Regions from separate parts of the Alsobacter sp. P4_H11 genome, predicted to be linked through region 1. Evidence: predicted binding sites of a transcription regulator. Region 1 holds the regulator's gene; each other region holds the start of a gene.
The links. Region 1 encodes LexA, which represses DNA repair genes until DNA is damaged. Its sites were predicted from a motif close to TGTTCNNNNTGTGTTCNG; they were not measured.
Positions count from the first base shown of each region.

Region 2: AC1DSZ_RS23160 (ATP-dependent helicase) is a predicted target of LexA. The motif match lies at 2,417-2,434, and genes of this name have one in related genera.
Region 3: AC1DSZ_RS20960 (PA0069 family radical SAM protein) is a predicted target of LexA. The motif match lies at 2,882-2,899, and genes of this name have one in related genera.
Region 4: recA (recombinase RecA) is a predicted target of LexA. The motif match lies at 2,154-2,171, and genes of this name have one in related genera.

Region 1 covers NZ_JBFUKI010000005.1:359,329-364,099, reverse strand. Annotated here, with positions in the region: gene gltX (glutamate--tRNA ligase) at 1-40, opposite strand, end outside; gene AC1DSZ_RS11300 (ComEC/Rec2 family competence protein) at 168-2,537, shown strand; gene lexA (transcriptional repressor LexA) at 2,620-3,321, opposite strand; gene AC1DSZ_RS11290 (molybdopterin molybdotransferase MoeA) at 3,461-4,678, opposite strand; gene moaC (cyclic pyranopterin monophosphate synthase MoaC) at 4,681-4,771, opposite strand, start outside.
Region 2 covers NZ_JBFUKI010000018.1:4,684-9,454, forward strand. Annotated here, with positions in the region: gene AC1DSZ_RS23155 (hypothetical protein) at 1-17, shown strand, start outside; gene AC1DSZ_RS23160 (ATP-dependent helicase) at 290-2,347, opposite strand; gene AC1DSZ_RS23165 (hypothetical protein) at 2,695-3,111, opposite strand; gene AC1DSZ_RS23170 (hypothetical protein) at 3,098-3,556, opposite strand; gene AC1DSZ_RS23175 (hypothetical protein) at 3,553-4,323, opposite strand; gene AC1DSZ_RS23180 (Ros/MucR family transcriptional regulator) at 4,767-4,771, shown strand, end outside.
Region 3 covers NZ_JBFUKI010000013.1:171,604-176,374, reverse strand. Annotated here, with positions in the region: gene AC1DSZ_RS20975 (DNA methyltransferase) at 1-124, opposite strand, end outside; gene AC1DSZ_RS20970 (ribonuclease HII) at 255-905, opposite strand; gene AC1DSZ_RS20965 (VOC family protein) at 975-1,430, opposite strand; gene AC1DSZ_RS20960 (PA0069 family radical SAM protein) at 1,685-2,821, opposite strand; gene AC1DSZ_RS20955 (glycosyltransferase) at 2,997-3,521, shown strand; gene ypfJ (KPN_02809 family neutral zinc metallopeptidase) at 3,729-4,631, opposite strand.
Region 4 covers NZ_JBFUKI010000019.1:56,997-61,767, reverse strand. Annotated here, with positions in the region: gene alaS (alanine--tRNA ligase) at 1-443, opposite strand, end outside; gene recA (recombinase RecA) at 986-2,071, opposite strand; gene cckA (cell cycle histidine kinase CckA) at 2,550-4,771, opposite strand, start outside.

The DNA of each region.
Region 1 (4,771 bases):
TCGGCGAGGGGGCGAAGCGGGTCACGACGGGTGCGGACATCGGGCGGAGCGTCTCTAAAAAAAGAGGATGGCGGACGATGCAACTGCCCGTCGCTGGTCCGCAAGAGGCGGTGCTGTAGCATCAATGTCCGGCGAGGTTAAGGGCGCCGCGCGCGGGGCTTGCGGGCATGGGGGAGGGCGGCTGGCCATCGGGCCGGGGCAGGGCTGCCGCGCAGGCGCTGCGCGGCGGGCGGCTGTCCGGCGTCGGCGGCGGCTGGGCCGCCTGGGGCGAGGCCGTCGCGGGCGGCCTCGCGCATATCCGCGGGTTGTTCGAGCAGGAGATCGAGGAGCGGCGGCTCTTCCTGTGGCTGCCCGTCGCGGTCGGCCTCGGCGTGCTGCTGTACTTCTCGGCCGACCAGGAGCCGTCGCTCTGGGCGCCGGGAGTCACGGCAGCGATCGCGGCCGGCGCCGCGATGGCGCTGCGGCTTCGCTCGCGCGCCGGTTCCGGCGTCGCGATCGCGCTGCTGGCCGTGGCGGCGGGCTTTTTCGCCGCGACGCTGCGCACGCGCCTGATGGCCGCGCCCGTGCTCGACCGGGTCCGCGTCGGAAAGCTCACGGGCGTCGTCGAGGGCATGGACACCCGCATCGCCGGCGGCAGGCTGATGATCCGCGTCATCGCCATGGAAGGCGTGGAGCCCGCCGCGCTGCCCTACCGCGTGCGGGTGACGACCCCGAACCACCCGACCGTGAAGCCCGGCGAAACGATCCGCGCCACCGCCCGGCTCCTGCCGCCGCCCGAGCCGTCGCGCCCTGGCGGCTACAATTTCGCCCGCGACGCTTTTTTCGGCGCGATCGGGGCGGTGGGTTCGCTGGCCGGCAAGATCGAGCTCGACCCGGCGCCGGCGGCCCTTCCGCTTGACCTGCGTGTCTTCGCGGCCATCGACCGCGCCCGCAACGACATGACCGAGCGCATCGCCCGCAGCATCGGCGGGGCGGCGGGCGGCGTCGCGGCCGCACTGGTGACGGGCAAGCGCGGGCTCATCCCGGAGGCCGTCAACGACGATCTGCGCGCCGCCGGCATCTACCACGTGGTGTCAATCTCGGGGCTTCATCTGGTGCTGGCCGCCGGCATGGTGTTCTGGCTGGTGCGCGCCGCCCTGGCGCTCTCGCCGGGGCTGGCCTTGCGCCGCCCGATCAAGAAATGGGCCGCGCTCTGCGCCATGCTGGCCGGCGCCGGCTACACGGTGTTCGCGGGCGGCGACGTCGCCACCGTGCGCTCGCTCGTGATGACGCTGGTGCTGCTGGGCGCCATCCTGGTGGACCGGCCGGCGCTCTCCATGCGCAATCTTGCCCTTGCGGCGCTGCTGCTCCTGCTGATCGAGCCCGAGAGCGCGCTGGCGCCCGGCTTCCAGATGTCATTCGCGGCCGTGGCGGCGCTGATCGCCGTTTTCGAGCGGCCGGGCGGGGCCGGCTCGGATCCCGAGGCCGGGACCTTTGTCGGGCTGGGTCTCGCCCCACCGCCCGCCAAGGCGCCCGCGAAGGGCTGGCCGGCGAGAATCCTGGACGGCTTGCGCCACCATGCGGTCGGCACCGTGCTGTCCACCCTCGTCGCTGAGGCCGCCACGGGCGCCTATGGGCTCTACCATTTCCAGCGCTACACGCCCTTCGGGCTGGTCGGCAACGCCCTGACGCTGCCGCTGGTGTCGCTGGTGGTGATGCCGGCCGCGCTGCTGGGCGCGATCGCCTACCCGTTCGGGCTCGATGGGCCGATCTGGCAGATCATGGGCCTCGGCGTGGAGGGCATGCTGCGCATTTCCGCGAGGGTGCGCGCCTGGCCGGGCTCCACCCAGGCCATCCCCGCCTTCGGCATGGCGGCGGTGCTCTGCCTGACGATGGCGCTGCTGTGGCTGACGCTATGGCGCACCGCCCTGCGCTGGGCCAGCGTTCCGCTGGCGCTGCTCGGGGCCGGGCTGGCCGCCTCCGCGCAGGCGCCCGACATCGTGATGGCGCGCGATGGCCGCGCCCTGGCGGTGCGCGGCCCGGACGGGCGCCTCGTGCTGGTCGGCCGGCAGGCCGGCGCCTTCGTGACCGAGCAGTGGCTGCGCGCCGACGGAGACGTGCGAAACGCCGGCGACGCCACGCTGGGCGCGGGCGCGCGTTGCGACCCGCTCGGCTGCGTAGTGCGCCTGCCGGACGGGCGCGCGGTGTCGCAAGTGCTGGTCGCCGGGGCTTTCGAGGAGGACTGCCGCCGCGCGGCCGTGATCGTGACGCCGCTGCAGGCGCCGCCCTGGTGCGACAAGCCGCTCGTGATGGACCGCACCCGCCTCTCGGTCGCCGGCGCCACGGCGCTCACCGCAACGGCGGACGGCTTCATGGCGGCGAGCGAACGCACGGCGTTGCGGGACCGGCCGTGGCTGCCGCACCCTCCGGTCAGGAAGCCGGCTGAACCCACGGCAGCGGCGGCGAAAGCTGCACGCTCAGCGCCCGCGACGCCCGGCGGCGGAGCCGCTCCAGCCGTCGACGATCCTGACGATCCCGGCCCGCCGGCGGAGCCGTGAGCCAGACCGCGCTTGACCGGCGCTCACCGTGTAAGGCTCCCGCCAGTCGGCCTGGCGCGCTGCCGAGGCCGGGCGTCGCGCCTCAGTATTTCCGGACGAGGCTCACAAGCTTGCCCTGGATCTGCACCCGGTCGGGGCCGAGCACCCGCGTCTCGTAGGCCGGGTTGGCGGCCTCCAGCGCAATGGACGATCCCTTGCGCCGAAGCCGCTTCAAGGTGGCTTCCTCGTCGTCGATCAGCGCCACGATGATGTCGCCGCTGTTGGCGTTGTCCTGCTTGCGGATCACCACGGTGTCGCCGTCCAGGATGCCGGCGTCCACCATCGAGTCGCCGCGCACCTCGAGGGCGTAGTGCTCGCCCGTGGACAGGAGGTCCGGCGGGAGGCTGATCGTGTGGCTGCGCGACTGGATGGCCGAGATCGGCGTGCCGGCCGCGATGCGTCCCATCACAGGCACCGCCACGTTCTGGTTCGCCTCTTCGCCCAGCGGCGACTTCGGGCGCACCTTGCCGAGATTGCCCTCGATCACGCTCGGGCTGAACCGTCCGCGCGGCGCTGCGCCGGGCAGGGACTGCTCGGGCATGCGCAGCACCTCGAGGGCGCGCGCCCGGTTGGGCAGGCGGCGAATGAAGCCACGCTCCTCCAGCGCCATGATGAGCCGGTGGATGCCAGACTTGGAGCGCAGCTCCAGCGCTTCCTTCATCTCGTCGAAGGAGGGCGGCACCCCGTCCTCCCGCAGGCGGTCATGAATGAAGCGCAGAAGTTCATGCTGCTTTCGCGTCAACATCGCCCGATCCCGCCCTGATGGACCATCGGGCGCCTGCGCCCGACTCAGTCAAAACAAATCACGAACAAACCATACATGTTCATTCTGTGTTCCGCAATCGTGCTGGTTCAAAAGTTGCAATTTCGCCAACCCGAGTCGATCAGAAGCGGATCACGCGGCAAGGCTCGCCGGCCTTTGCGGCGGGGGCGTGCGGCGCGCGCAGCACCAGCCCGTCAGCCTGCGCGAGGATGCGCAGCATGGACGAGTCCTGGACGGCGGCCGGATAGGCCACCGGGCGTCCATCGGGGCCGGGCTCGAACCTGGCGCGCAGGTAGTCCTGGCGACCGTCATTGGCCGGCACGTCGACGCCCAGCAGCCCGGGCTCGGTCGGGTCATCGCCCGCTTGCGGGTCGCCCTGCAGGGCGCGCAACAGCGGAACCAGGAACAGGCGCCCGCACAGGATGGAGGCGACGGGGTTTCCCGGCAGGCCGAGAATGCGCATCGCGCCCATCTGGCCGAAGATCAGCGGCTTGCCCGGCCGCATCGCGATGCGCCAGAAACCAAGCTGCATGCCGCGCTGGGTGAGGGCGGACTGGACGAGATCGTGGTCGCCGACCGATGCGCCGCCCAGCGTGACGAGCACGTCCGCGCCTTGCGCGAGCGCGGTCTCGATCGCGCCTTCCAGCGCCGCGAAGCTGTCGCCCGCGATGCCGAGATCGATGGGCTCGCCGCCGGCCCGGCGGGCGATCGCCGCGAGCGCGTAGGAGTTGGACGTCACGATCTGGTCCGGGCGCGCGGCTGCGCCGGGGCGCACGAGTTCGTCGCCCGTGGCCAGGATGGCGACGCGTGGTTTTCGGCGAACGGAGAGGCGCGGCAGGCCCATGGCGGCCGCCAGCGCCACGGTGCGCGGGTTCAGCCTGTGCCCGGCGGCGAGAAGCTCTTCGCCGGCGCTGAAATCGAGCCCGGCCGGCCGCACGAAGGCGCCCGCCTGCACGGCCTCGCGCACCGTCACGGCGTCGCGGTCGGCCGTCGCGTTCTCCTGGATCAGGATCGCGTCCGCGCCCTCCGGCACCGGCGCGCCCGTGAAGATGCGGACGGCTTCGCCGGGCCCCACCGCGCCCGGGAAGGCCCGGCCGGCCGGCGCCTTGCCGATCACCCGCAGGGTCGCGCCCACGAAGGCGTCGGCGGCGCGGACCGCGTAGCCGTCCATCGCGGAGGCCGGGAAGGGCGGCTGGGTGCGGGTGGCGGCGAGCGGCGCCGCCAGAGTGCGGTCGAGCGCTTCCGCGATCGCGACCTCTTCGGCCGGCAAAGGCTCGGCGGCCGCGGCCAGCACCCGCCGCAGCGCCTCGTCGACGGCCAGGAGGGGTTCGGCCGCCACGCTCAGCGAGGCCCGGCGGTGGGAGCGTCGGCGCGCCAGGTCCCGGATTTGCCGCCGTCCTTTTCGAGGAGGCGCACGCCCTCGATGCGCATG
Region 2 (4,771 bases), on a different contig from region 1:
GCGGTAAGACGTTCTAAACGGCGCGAGAACTAAACTGATTGCTTCTTTCAAATCTCATTTCGCTGCTGCATCGCAGCCGAGGTGGGACACGAAAGTAAAAGGACTGCTACGCGTCGACCTTGTTCGGGCCCGTCTTAGCAACCGGCTTTGACGGCAGCTTCACCCGGTTGTTGCCTAAACCCATGCTCTTGGCGAGCGCTGAACGAGCCGCAGCGTGCACGTCTGCTGTGAGTCAAATAAAGAAGATTTAAGGTTGCCGGGACGCTGAGATTGGTGGCCGGACATTAGATTATCGCCACATCCCGCGCATCTTTGCCCGGACATCAACCTTGGGGCCGCTCGATGTCGCGCGCGGCATGCCTGGGGCTGCAACGGGCCAGGCGACACGCTCGAAGTGGCCGAGCAACGCATTCGGGATAAAGCGGGTACGGTTGGCGTAGACGTGACGGTCGCCCGTTGACGATTGGCCATGGGTAAAGAAACGCTGCGGGACAAGAAGATGGAGATCGTCCTTGGCTCGTGTCATGGCGACGTACAGCAGCCGCCGCTCCTCCTCAATTTCGTCCTTCGCGCCAGTTCCGAGATCACTTGGGATGCAGCCGTCGACTGCGTTGATCACGAAGATGGATTTCCATTCCTGCCCCTTCGCGGAGTGGATTGTCGACAGGATGAGGTAATCCTCGTCGAGATGTGGAACACCGGCCTGGTCGCTGGTCGCGTCAGGTGGGTCGAGGGTCAGCTCAGTGAGGAAGCGCTCACGGGATGGGTAGCCGCTGGCAATCTGTTCGAGCTGGACGAGGTCAGCCTGCCTCGTTCCGGCATCCTCATGAATGCGCTCCAGTTGTGGCTCGTACCAACGCCGGGCGCGTTCGATCTCGGCAGGCCAACCGGCCGAACCCGAGCGCAGGTCGCTAACGGTAGCGACGAAGTCATTCCAGTCTTCGCCGGCGCGGGGCGGCGCTGGAGCGTCTCGAAGCGCCTCGATCGGTTTGGCGGCCTCCGCCATATGGTCGAGGACACGTTGCGCAGAGGTCGGGCCCACGCCTGGCAGGAGTTGCAGCACGCGGAACCCCGCAACCTTGTCGCGCGGGTTTTCGACGAACCGCAACAGGGCGAGCAGGTCCTTGATATGCGCGCTGTCGAGGAACTTTAGCCCTCCGAACTTGACGAAGGGAATGTTGCGTCGGGTCAGCTCGATTTCGAGAGGGCCGCTGTGATGTGAAGCGCGGAACAATACGGCCTGCTGCTTCAGGTCCGATCCGCCCTCCCGGTTCTGCAACACTGTCTCGGCGATAAAGCGCGCCTGATCCGCTTCGTCCCGGACATGCACCAATTGCGGCGGCGAGCCTGTCGCACGATCCGTCCAAAGATTTTTGGTGAAGCGTTCGGCTGCCAGATCGATCACGGCGTTGGCCGCGGAGAGGATGGCGCTGGTTGACCTGTAATTCTGGTCGAGCGTGATGATCTCCGCTGGCGGTGCAAAAGCGGCTGGGAAGTCGAGGATGTTGCGAACGCTTGCGGCTCGAAACGAATAGATCGATTGAGCGTCGTCGCCCACCACAGTCAGACCTCGTCCGTCTGGCTTGAGGGCCAACAGGATCGATGACTGGAGGCTGTTGGTGTCCTGATATTCGTCGACCATGACGTGGTCGAAGCGTGCCCCGATGTCAGCTGCAAGGTCGGGGTCGCTCATCGCCTGCGCCCAGTAGAGCAGCAGGTCATCGTAGTCGAGCACGTTCTGGCTCTGCTTCGCCTCGACGTAAGCCGCGAATAGCTCCTTCACCTCGGCAGCCCAGGCGACGCACCACGGATAGGACCGACCCAGCACCTCCTCAATCGGCTGCTCGGCGTTTACGCAGCGGGAATAGATCGCCAGGCACGTGCCCTTGGTCGGGAAGCGCGTCTCCGTCCTGGAGAAGCCGAGCTGATGTCGAACCAGATTCATCTGATCGGCCGAGTCCTCCCGGTCGTGGATCGTAAAGGAAGGGTCGAGCCCGAGCTGATCAGCACAGTCGCGGAGCAGTCGCGCCCCAATCCCGTGGAAGGTGCCGGCCCAGGTCAAAGCGTCTGTGAGGATGCCGGCGCTGTCGCCCAGCACCTTGCGTGCGATTCGCTCAACGCGTTTGGCCATCTCAGACGCCGCCCGACGCGAGAAGGTCATCAGGAGTATGCGGCGTGGATCGGCGCCGCTGACCATCAGGTGCGCAACGCGATGCGCAAGCGTGTTTGTCTTTCCCGAGCCGGCGCCTGCGATGACCAACAATGGAGAGGCCGCGACGGAGCCGGCGCCGTGCACAACAGCGCGGCGCTGAGCTGGATTAAGAGCGTCGAGGTAGCTGGTGTTCATGACGGTGGTCTGTAGTCCGGCTGTTCGTTGCGCACGCAGTTCGCCCAGCGAGGCAGAGTGCCTGCGAGGGTGAACGCAACAGGAACATATTGGGCCGTCTAGTCAATGCTTTCCCTATGGAGGGACCAGTAGCCGCCGCTGGTTTCGCTCTGGAAGCGGACGTGATGAGGTCTTCAACGGTCAGGAGAACGCATTCAGCGCAGTCCGCATAGCGCCAGTTGCTGACGTTGGAGTTCCGCCTCAAACCGGATGCTCGCGACTACGCCGCCCTTTTGGAAAGCGCGACCCCAGCCGATCTCGCCTGCTTCGAGTGGGATGACTGACTATCGTGTCGAGACGGGCGGACCTCAATCACCAGTGGAAGCCTTCACGCGGTCCGAACGCTGAACGCGGCCGAGAAGGAGCGGTAGCTTGCTGTTCTTGAAGTCCCAGCTCGCAAGAGGGCCCAACCAATCCGGCGCCGGTTCGCCATCGAGATGGATAACTTGGTCGCCATCGATCGTCTGGTCGGCGTAGAAGCTGCTAAAAATCCGGCTGGCCGTGCCGATACCCTCCCAACCCTGGTTTGTCGGCTCGGCAGGTTTTGCGACAAATTCGACGCCGGCGATCTGATCGTCGTCAAAAAGCGCAAATGGCCCGTCCACGGCCCATTCGCCATGGAACAGAAACACCTGGGCGAGCTTTCGGTCCTTTGGGTCGGTCAACTCAACGTGCAGCTCAAAGGCTTTCTGTCTCTTGGGCTGTTCGGACTTATGCCGAAGCACAATCTACTCCATCGGGCACGTAAGTGGCGAAGCCCTTTAGGCGGATGGCCTTACCGATGGAAATTCCAGCAACCAGATTGCCGCCGTTGCTCTTGAAGACCACGACTCCGCTCTCGGCCGCCACCGCGATGTTGGCGAAGCTCTTCTCGTCCCCAAGCGCCAGCTCACCTTCTACGAAGATCAGCGTGCCACCGTTGTTGAGAGGCTTTGTTTCAAAACTCGCCGCAGTCGCGCTTCCACCTGCCACCAGAGTAAGGCTGAACAAAGCGCAGTAGCTTAGAAAAATATTCACGACACAATCCCAACGGTTTCCCGCAAGAATGATTGGAATCTTAAGCACAGTCAAAGCTTGTCGGCCGAAGAGCCAGAGCAACTTGGTTTCAAGGTGAATGTGCGATGTCGCGGCCCTTGCAATTGTCCTTGGCGCTTCGCAGAGTTCACTCACGAGGTGCTCTTCACCTCCTGAACGACATCGATCTCGTGAACTTCATCGCCAATCTTGATTCCGATCGTGAAGCTCTTGGGTGAGTCGTGGCTCTCCACGGTCGGCGCCTGGAAGTGCAACTGGCCACCGTACCACTCGCCCGGCAACAAGGTGTTGTCCTTCACGACAGCTTGCTCGAGGGCAGCCATGTTTCTCTGACCGGCTTCCACGGTGTTTGCGATCATCGCTGCATTCTGAGCGCTTGCGTTGGATTGGGCGATGGCGGCTGCCGTCGGATCGTAGTAGGTGCCGGAAACGTGGTAGACGCCGCCCCGTGGCGTGTAGACGTTGGCGGATGCGTAGCCTCGGCCGGCTTGCGAGGCTGAATAGGCGTTTCCTGCGGCTGCGACACCGACCAGGAGAGCAGACACAACCTGGCGCGTTTTCTCTTCCTGAACTAGCTGCTCATAGGTGATGACCTTCAGCGGCTGGACGATCTGGCCATCCTTCGTCTGATAGACGCTCACGCTCTCGACTTTGAAGTCGATCGGCGCTCGGGAGATGTTGGTGATCCCAACCACAAACGCGGTCCGTGCGCCCCCTTGTTCGACACGAGCCGCGGGCGACACAAGGACAATGGACTTGGGCTTTTTCGACACGATCGCCGGTCGGCCATCCCGAACCATTGCCTGCTGATTGGCGGCCGCTTGAAAACGCGTTGTCTGAACAGTGTTGCAGCCTGCCAACGTGCAGAGTGCGACGCCTGCTATGAGCATGGTCTTATTCATTATCAGCCCCATTGAGTCTCTCGAAGGAACATACGACCGGAGCTGAAGCTGTGCAGCTGATGAGGCGGCTGCCACTTAGTTTTCCACCGACGGATTCGATAGGGGATGGTGGCTCGTGTCGCTCAAAATCCGGACACTACCCGTTACGAGATTACTATTAGAAGAACCAGTAACGTAACGCTGACGCTATCGCTCTTCATGGGAATGCGATTCCAACACTGTAGTGTTCGGATTTTGGAGATGCCGGCTACCCTTCGTCGGCGTCGTAACATGATCACGTAGTCTTGTGGGCTGCCTAGTCTCCGATGCTAGTTAACGCTGCCGCAAGAGGCTGTGCGCGAGCTTAGTTCCCCAGCATACGTCAATTGACTCTCCGACCTGTTTGCTACTGTTCAGAACAGAGCGATCGAGTTAGATGTAAGGCCTTCCGGAGGGGGCAGCACATGCA
Region 3 (4,771 bases), on a different contig from region 1:
CGACCATAACCGTATCTAAGGGGAGAACAGAGCCTCCCACCCGAGGTGGCGACGACGGACTCCCGGTACGCGAGACCTTATTCCGGGATCCGACGTCGACTGCCTCGGTACGCTGGGCACCCATGACACAGCACCATTTACGCAACCGAACAGATGCGAAGATGCGGGCGCCAAGGTAAAAGCGAAGTTTCCAAGTTGAAAAAAATTCGTCTCGAATAAGAACAACGCTAGGCAATTCCTGCCTATTCTATGGTTTATTCTTCATTAACGGCTGCGCCGCCGAGGGGCGAGAATGTGAAGCGATGAAAGGGACACGGTCCCACCGCAGCCAATGCGGCGCGGTGCGCGGCCGTTCCATAGCCGGCATGCCGCTCGAAGCCGTAATCCGGATAGGCTGCTCCCAATCGGCTCATCAGCCGGTCGCGCGTGACCTTGGCGACGATGGAGGCGGCCGCGATGGAGCACACCAGCATGTCGCCCTTGATCACCGCTTCGCCGGGGCCCTCCCAGCGCGGCAGGTCGCGGCCGTCCACCAGGATGTAGTCGGGCCGGGCCGCGAGGCCGGAGAGCGCGCGGCGCATGGCCTCCAGGGTCGCCTTGCGAATGTCGGTGGCGTCGATGGCGGCGGCCGACATGGAGCAGACGGCCACGTCCGCGCTGGCGAGGATTTCCTCGAACAGTTCCTCGCGCCGCGCGGCCGCCAGCATCTTGGAGTCGGCGAGACCCTTGGGAATGCGGCGCGGGTTGAGCACCACGGCGCTCGCGACGACCGGGCCGGCGAGCGGGCCGCGGCCGGCTTCGTCGACGCCCGCCACGATGGCGTAGCCGTCGCGCATCAGGGCGCGCTCGCGCTTGAAGTCTGGCGTGGTCTGGGGCGCGGGGGGCGCGGAGGCGATTCGCGACATCGCGCCATCCTCGCCGGATCGCGCCGGCGGGCAAGAGCCGGAGCGCCGCAGTCCCCGTTTTCCTCGCGCCTAGGCGCCGTCGGGGCCGGGCAGCACGATGCGGCCTGACGCGTCCAGCGGCCAGTGCGGATTATGGGCGATCTCCCAGACATGGCCATCGGGGTCGGCAACATAGCCGACATAGCCGCCCCAATCGGTCTCGTGGCCCGCCTTCAGCTGGGTCCCGCCGGCCGCGGCGGCCTCCGCCAGCACGCGGTCGACGGCCTCGCGGCTGCGCTGGTTCTGCGCCAGCGTGAAAGACGGCGCTGAGCCGGGCGGCGACGGGGCGGCCGGTTGCAGCCCGAGATCCGCCGCGAGCGCGTCGCGGCCGTAAAGCGACAGCACCATGCCGTCGAGATCGAAGAACGACACCTCCGCCTGGCTGGCGAAGGACAGCGGCCAGCCCAGCGTGGCGTAGAACGCCGTGGAGCGGGCCACGTCCGCGACCGCGAGGGTGATCAGGCTGACGCGGGGCGGCACGGGCATGAGGGATCGCTTCTCTGCGGGAAATTGGGAATTGGCGTCCTTCTCCCCTCGGGAGAAGGTGGCCCGAAGGGACGGATGAGGGTCTGATAGGTCGAAAGTGGCCGCCATCGGCGCCAATCACGAGGCGTCAGTCCTCATCCGGCTGCTTTGCAGCCACCTTCTCCCGGGAGAGAAGGACGCGCAAACACCCGGCGACTTGATCTCATAGGGAGGGGGCGCCTCACGAGTTCGGCCGTTGGAGAATGCCCGCTCCCTTAAAACAGCGTCAGCTGCTCCCCTGCCCGCTTGGGCGGGGAGAACAGGTCGGTGCGCAGCTTCAGGCGGCGCTTGTTGAAGCCGAGGCGTTCGGCCGCGATCTCGAAGCGGCGGCCGATCATCCAGGCGTAGGGGCCGTCGCCGGTCATGCGCTCGCCCCACTTGGCGTCGTAGTCCTTGCCGCCGCGCGTGGAGCGGATCAGGGACAGGACGTGGCGCAGCTTGGCCGGGTGGTGCTCCAGCAGCCACTCGCGGAAGAGGTCGCGCACCTCCAGCGGCAGGCGCAGCAGCACGTAGCCGGCCTCGCGCGCGCCGGCCGCATAGCAGGCTTCCAGGATGCTCTCGATCTCGGGATCGTTCAGCGACGGAATGATGGGGGCCACCATCACGGAGGCCGGGATGCCGGCTTCGGACAACTGCCGGATGGCGTCGATGCGCTTCGTGGGCGTCGAGGCGCGCGGCTCCATCGTGCGGGCGAGCTTGGGATCTAGCGTCGTCACCGAGAGCGCCACCTTGGCGAGACCCTTCTCGGCCATGGGGCCGAGGATGTCGATGTCGCGCGTCACCAGCGCCGACTTGGTGACGATGCCGACCGGGTGGTTGGCGCGGGCCAAGACCTCCAGCACGGAGCGCATCACCCGCCGCTCGCGCTCGATCGGCTGGTACGGATCCGTGTTGGTGCCGATCGCGATGGTGCGCGGATTGTAGCCCACGGCCGAGAGTTCGCGCGCCAAAAGCTCGGGCACGCCCTCCTTGACGAAGAGCTTGGTCTCGAAATCCAGCCCCGGCGACAGGCCCATATAGGCGTGGGTCGGCCGGGCGAAGCAGTAGACGCAACCGTGCTCGCAGCCGCGATATGGGTTGATCGAGCGGTCGAACGAGATGTCGGGCGACTCGTTGCGGGTGATCACCGTCCTGGCTTTCTCGAGCGTGACCTCGGTCTTGAAAGCCGGAAGTTCGTCGAGGCTGTTCCAGCCGTCGTCCTCGACCACGCGCTCGATCGGCTCGTAACGGCCGGAGCGATTGGTGACGGCGCCGCGGCCGCGGCGGCGCGCGGCGTCCACCGGGTCGGGGTCGCGCCGGCCGTCGCCGATCTGGTAGTTCAAAGGCCTGGGCTCGGGGCGGAGCTTCAGCATGGGGCGATTCCATCCGTGAACATATGAGGAACAGACACTGGAACGGCGCTTCGCGCAAGATGTTCCTTTTCTGTTCCGTCCACTTTGCAGCTTCCGCACGCAATTTGGGCGTTTCAGGCTCGTTTTGCCACTTCCGGGCAGTCGAGCCCGCCGCCGCGCCGTGTTAATGGGGCGGATGCTCAGCGTAATCATCCCGGTGCTGGACGACGAGCCGGCGCTTCTCGACACGGTGGCGGCGCTCGTGCCGGCGGCGGCCGAGGGCGTCGTGCGCGAGATGTGGCTGGTGGCGCCGAGCCTCCAGGGCTACCCGGCCGTGGTGGCGGACGCCGCCGGCTGCGGCATCGTGGAAGCGCGAGGCGACCGGGCCGCCATGCTGGCCGCCGCCGCCGCGCGGGCGCGATCGATCTGGACGCTGACGCTGGAGCCCGGCCTCGTGCCGGCCGGCGGCTGGATGCAGGAGGCGGCCGATTTCGTGGCCGGAGCGGACGGCGAGCGCGAAGCAGCCGTGTTCTCGCTTGCGCCGCGCGGCGGCCACGGCAGGCTCGCCGCCGGCATGACCAACTGGCGCGCCAGCCTGTTCGGGCGCGGCCGCCCGGCGCAGGGGCTCATCGTCGCGACCGCGCGGCTCGCGGCCGGGCGGACGGCGCCAAGGGCCGTGCGGCTGTCGAGCCCGATCATCGACCGGCGAAGCCGGAGGTAGTCGCCCCCGCAGCGGCGTCCTATCGGGTTGTTAGTTTCCCGCCGTCATCCCCGGCCGGAGAGGCGAAGCCGCGGAGGGGAAGGGATCCAGAGCAACCGAGCCTGTGGCCCCTGGATCCCCTTCCCGGCGCTGCGCGCCGCCGGGGATGACGGTGGAGAGTTGGCGTTTGGCCTGAAAGCGTGGCGCTCTCCCGCTCCCTGCGTCGGCTCAGAGACGTTGCGTCTGGAAGGTGTTGCAGGTGCGCAGGTCGCCGCTCTTCAGGCCGGTCATGAGCCAGCGGACGCGCTGCTCGGAGGAGCCATGCGTGAAGCTGTCGGGCACGGCGTAGCCCTGCCCTTGCTTCTGCAGCCGGTCGTCGCCGATGGCGGTCGCGGCGTTCACGGCGTTGCGGACGTCGTTCTCGTCAATGTTGCGGCGCTTCTCGTTCATCTTGGCGGCCCAGACGCCCGCGAGGCAGTCGGCCATCAGCTCGACGCGCACCGAGAGGTTGTTGGCCTGAGCCTTGTCGCCGGAGCGGCGCTGCGCCTCCTGCACCTTGGGCAAGATGCCGAGCAGGTTTTCGACGTGGTGGCCGACCTCGTGCGCGATCACATACGCGTAGGCGAAGTCGCCGCCGCCGCCGAAGCGGCGCTGCATGTCCTGGAAGAAGGACGTGTCGAGATACACCTTCTGGTCCAGCGGGCAGTAGAACGGCCCCATGGCGGACTGCGCCGAGCCGCAGGCCGACTGCGTGGCGCGGGAAAACAGCACGAGGCGCGGGGCCCGGTATTCGCGGTTCGCCTGCGCGGGCATGAGCTGCGACCAGACATCCTCGGTCTCGCCCAGGATCTTGGCGACGAAGCGACCGGAATCGTCCGTCGGCTGGCTGGTGGGTCCGGAGCGGGATTCCTGCGTGGGGGCGCGGCCGCCGGTCACCATCTCGGCGCCGCCGATGAGGATGCGCGGGTCGATGCCGAGCGCCCAGCCGGCGAGGCTGAGCACCACGATCGCGCCGATGCCGAGGCGGCCGCCGCCGAGGCCGAAGCCGCTTCCCCCGCCGCCGCCAAAGCCGCCGCCGTCGCCGCGGCGGTCCTCGACGTTCTCGGAAGTGCGCAGATCATCCCAACGCATGGCGTTTCCCCTCAGGGCGCGGCGGGTCCGTTCCGCGCAGTCTCAGGCACAAATGGCGTGAGCGGGGTGTTGGTTGCAAGAGGGATCGGGGAATGAAGGGTGGCGGGCGAAGCAACTCTCTCCCGCGCAGCGGGGGAGAT
Region 4 (4,771 bases), on a different contig from region 1:
TCCGACAGGCCCGCGATGCGCTTCCACAGCGCGTGCGCCTCGTCGTCCTCATGGTAGACCGTGACCATGAGCTTGTCGGCCGGCAGCCCGTATTCCTTGGTGACGAGGTTCCAGGCAAGCTCGATCGCCTGTTCCTTGAAGTAGTCGCCGAACGAGAAGTTGCCGAGCATCTCGAAGAAGGTGTGATGCCGGGCCGTATAGCCGACATTGTCGAGGTCGTTGTGCTTGCCGCCGGCGCGCACGCATTTCTGCGACGTCACGGCGCGCGAATAGGGCCGCTTCTCGACGCCCGTGAAGACGTTCTTGAACTGCACCATGCCGGCATTGGTGAACATCAGCGTCGGGTCGTTGCGCGGCACCAGCGGGCTCGACGGCACCACCTCGTGGCCATGCTTGGCGAAGTAATCCAGGAAGGTGGATCGGATCTCGTTGACGCCGCTCATGTGTCGCTCGATTTGGGCGGCCGCGGGCCGCCGAAGCTGATCTCGCGGCGTTTGTAGAGCATGCCGCCGCAAAGTGGAAACCGGTTTCGCAGGCTGGCGCAAGCGCTGCCGGGATGGGACGTTCCGGTGATGACATTCGGGGTGTTGCTCCCCTCTCTCCGTCATCCCCGGCGGCGCGCAGCGCCGGGAAGCGGATCCAGGAGCGAGCGCCTTTGCTCTGGATCCCCTTCCCGACCTGCTGCGCAGGTCGCCGGGGATGACGGAGGCAAGGCGCCCAACGCTCCCGGCCGTTACACGACTTTCCAGGACCCCTCCCGTCATTGCGAGCGCAGKGAAGCAATCCAGGTGGTTAGGGTTGGCCCCGGCGCCGGGCCAAGCGCCCGGCGTCAGCTGGATTGCTTCGCTGGCGCTCGCAATGACGGCGAGGGTGTGGGGAGCGTCGCGGCCCTCCCCTCCCCCCAAGGAGGACGCCTATCTTCAAACGCAAACGGCGTCTCCGTTGGGAGACGCCGTCATGACGGGGAGATGCGTGGGCCGGGGGCTCAGGCTTGGCCTTCGTCCAGGTCCTCGGCGGTGGGTTCCACCACGTCGAGGATGCGCTCGGCGAGGAGGCCGGAGTTCTGGCGGATCTGGGATTCGATCTTGGCGGCGACGTCCGGGTTCTGCTTCAGGAACGTCTTGGCGTTCTCGCGGCCCTGGCCGAGGCGCTGGCTGTCATACGAGAACCAGGCGCCAGACTTCTCGACGATGCCGGCCTTGACGCCGAGATCGACGAGTTCGCCCACCTTGGAGACGCCTTCGCCATACATGATGTCGAACTCGACCTGCTTGAACGGCGGCGCGACCTTGTTCTTCACCACCTTCACGCGGGTCGTGTTGCCGGTGACCTCCTCGCGGTCCTTGATGGAGCCGATGCGGCGGATGTCGAGGCGCACGGAGGCGTAGAACTTCAGCGCGTTGCCGCCCGTGGTGGTCTCGGGCGAGCCATACATCACGCCGATCTTCATGCGGATCTGGTTGATGAAGATGACCATGCAGTTCGACCGCGAGATCGACGCCGTGAGCTTGCGCAGGGCCTGGCTCATCAGGCGCGCCTGGAGGCCGGGCTGCACGTCGCCCATCTCGCCCTCGATCTCGGCGCGCGGCGTGAGCGCGGCGACCGAATCGATCACCAGCACGTCGATCGCGCCCGAGCGCACCAGCGTGTCGGTGATCTCCAGCGCCTGCTCGCCCGTGTCCGGCTGCGAGATCAGCAGGTCTTCCAGGTTCACGCCGAGCTTGCGGGCGTAGACCGGATCGAGCGCATGCTCGGCGTCGATGAAGCCGCAGACGCCGCCCTTCTTCTGGGCCTCGGCGACGGTGTGCAACGCGAGCGTGGTCTTGCCGGAGGATTCCGGGCCGTAAATTTCCACCACGCGGCCGCGCGGCAGCCCGCCGACGCCCAGCGCGATGTCGAGGCCCAGCGAGCCCGTGGAAATGGTCTCGATCTCGACGGCTTTCTCGTTCTTGCCCAGCCGCATGATCGAGCCCTTGCCGAAAGAGCGTTCGATCTGCGAGAGCGCGGCGTCCAGCGCCTTGGCCTTGTCCATGGATTGCCCTTCGACGAGTCGGAGAGAAGATTGCGACATTGCAGGCGATCCTTATGGCACGAGCGAGAAACGAGTCTCAACCGAGACAGACTGAAATGATCACGATTTGTTCTCACTCGCAAGTTCTTTTTTTGTTCTACCAAATGCAACCTGGCGCAAGGCTGAAGTGGAGCGAGCGGCAGCGCCTCCGCGCCGTCATCGCGAGCAGAAGGCGAAGCAATCCACCTAGCGGCGGGGCTACCCCCAGCCGCACAGGCGCACCGCCGTGGATTGCTTCGTAGCTGCGTTCCTCGCAATGACGGGCTGTTGAGTTAGTAGCCCCTCATCCGGCCCTTCGGGCTGCCTTCTCCCCGTACCGGGGCGAAGGGTAGCGGCGGCGCCATGGGCGCGATCGGCCCCCTCTCCCCGGGACGGGGAGAGGGCTGGGGTGAGGGTGGGCGTGCGCCTCGTGAGGAGGCCAGATCGGCCCCTCATCCGGCCCTTCGGGCCACCTTCTCCCCGTACCGGGGAGAAGGGCTCACCCCAGCGCCGTCTTCACCGCCTCAATCAATTGCTTCAGCGTGAACGGCTTCGGCAGGAACGAGAATTCCTCGCCGTCCGGCAGGTTCTTGCTGAAGGCTTCCTCGGCGTAGCCGGAGACGAAGATCACCTTGGCCTTGCCGTCGCGCTTGCGCAGTTCGCGCAAGAGGCTGGGGCCGTCCATCTCGGGCATCACGACGTCCGAGACGACGAGGTCGATCTTGCCGCCCTGCTCGTCGAACACCTGCAGGGCTTCGACGCCGGAGGCGGCCTCCAGCACCGTGTAGCCGCGCTGGGCGAGCGCGCGGGCCCCGAAGGCGCGCACGGCCTCCTCGTCCTCGACCAGCAGCACCACGCCATGGCCGGTGAGGTCGGCGGTGGGCTTGGGCTTGGCGCCGGGCGCAAGGGCCTTCTCGGGCTTGGCGGCCGGCAGGTCGTCGGCGTGCTCCTCGCCGGAGTGGCGGGGCAGGTAGATGCGGAAGGTGGTGCCGCGGTCCACCACGCTGTCGCAGAAGATGTAGCCGCCCGACTGCTTCACGAAGCCGTAGACCATGGAGAGGCCGAGCCCGGTGCCCTTGCCGACTTCCTTGGTGGTGAAGAAGGGCTGGAAGATCTTGTCGATGATCTCCTGCGGGATGCCGGTGCCCGAATCCTGGATCTCGATCAGCACGTAGTCGGCCGCCGGCATCACCTGCTCGCCGGCCGTCACCGGCTCGGTGGCGTGCACGTTGGAGGTGCGGATAGAGAGGCGTCCGCCATCCGGCATGGCGTCGCGGGCGTTCACGGCGAGGTTGACCACCACCTGCTCGAACTGGGTGAGGTCGGCCCGCACGGCCCAGAGATCGCGGCCGTGGCGCACGTCGAGCTCGACGCGCTCGCCCAGCAGCCGCTTCAGCAGCATGCCGAGATCCGACAAAACCTCGCCGAAATGCATCACCTGCGGGCGCAGCGTCTGCCGGCGCGAGAACGCCAGCAGCTGGCGCACGAGGCCGGCCGCCCGGTTGGCGTTCTGCTTGATCTGCATGATGTCCTGGAAGGACGGATCGGTCGGCCGGTGGTTCACGAGCAGCAGGTCGGCATAGCCCATGATGCCCTGCAGCACGTTGTTGAAGTCGTGCGCGACGCCGCCCGCGAGCTCGCCCACGGCCTGCATCTTCTGCGCCTGGGCGAACTGCGCCTCCAGGGCGCGCTGCTCGGTGGTGTCGAGCGCGTACACGATGGCGGCCTCGCCGTCCTCGGCCTCGTTCTCCACCGTGGTGACGAAGAAGCGGGCCGAGCGTGTGCCCTCCCCGGCCAGCGCCAGGTCGATGGGGGCGATGTCGCCGCGCCCGGCCGCCGCCGACGCAATGGCGGCCGTGAGCTGCTCGCGGTCGCGCTCGCCCACCACGGCCAGCATGGAGCGCGGGGCGGAGCCGTCATGGCCCTTGAAGGCGCTGCCGAACAGCTTGGCGAAGGGGCCGTTGGTGCGCGCGATGCGGCCGTGCCGGTCGATGGTCGCGATGGCGAGCGGGGTGTTGTTGAAGAAGCGCGCGAAGCGCACCTCGGCGGCGCGCTGGCCCTCGGCCACGTCCTCGCCGGCCGAGCGGTTCAACGCCAGCGTGCGCGATGGGCCGGGCGTGCCGTCATACGCGTAGGCGACGCTGTGGAAAAGCCGCACGGGCAGCGACTGGCCGCCGCGCCGGCGCAGGTCGAGGTCGTGGATCTCGGTGCGCACCTCGCCGGCGCCGCCCATGACGCCCGACAGGAGCGCCGCGCCGTCGCCGGGCACGAGGTCGGAGAGCTTCAACCCGCCGGAGCCGAACTGCGCGAGGTCGTAGTCGAGCCAGCCCGCCAGCGTGGCGTTCATGTAGATCACGTCGCCGGCGGCGTCGATGGAGAGGAAGCCGGCCGGGGCGTGGTCGAGGTAGTCGATGGCGTGCTGGAGTTCCTGGAAGACGTTTTCCTGGCGCTCGCGCTCGCGGGTCACGTCCGCGATGGTCCACAGCGTGGCGCGCCGGCCGCTCGGGCGGTCCACCGGGCGCACGCGGACGCGGTACCACGCCACCCCGTCCAGCGCGCCGAGCGGCGGCGACAGGCGGATCTCCTCGGACGCGCTCTTGCCGTCCCGAGCCGCCTGGGCGAGGCGGTAGATCGCCTCCGAGACGTCCGCCGAGCCGGTGAACAGCCGCTCGGCCGTGAGCGCCGCATCGGCCGTGCGCGCGCCGGCGAAGCGCAGATAGG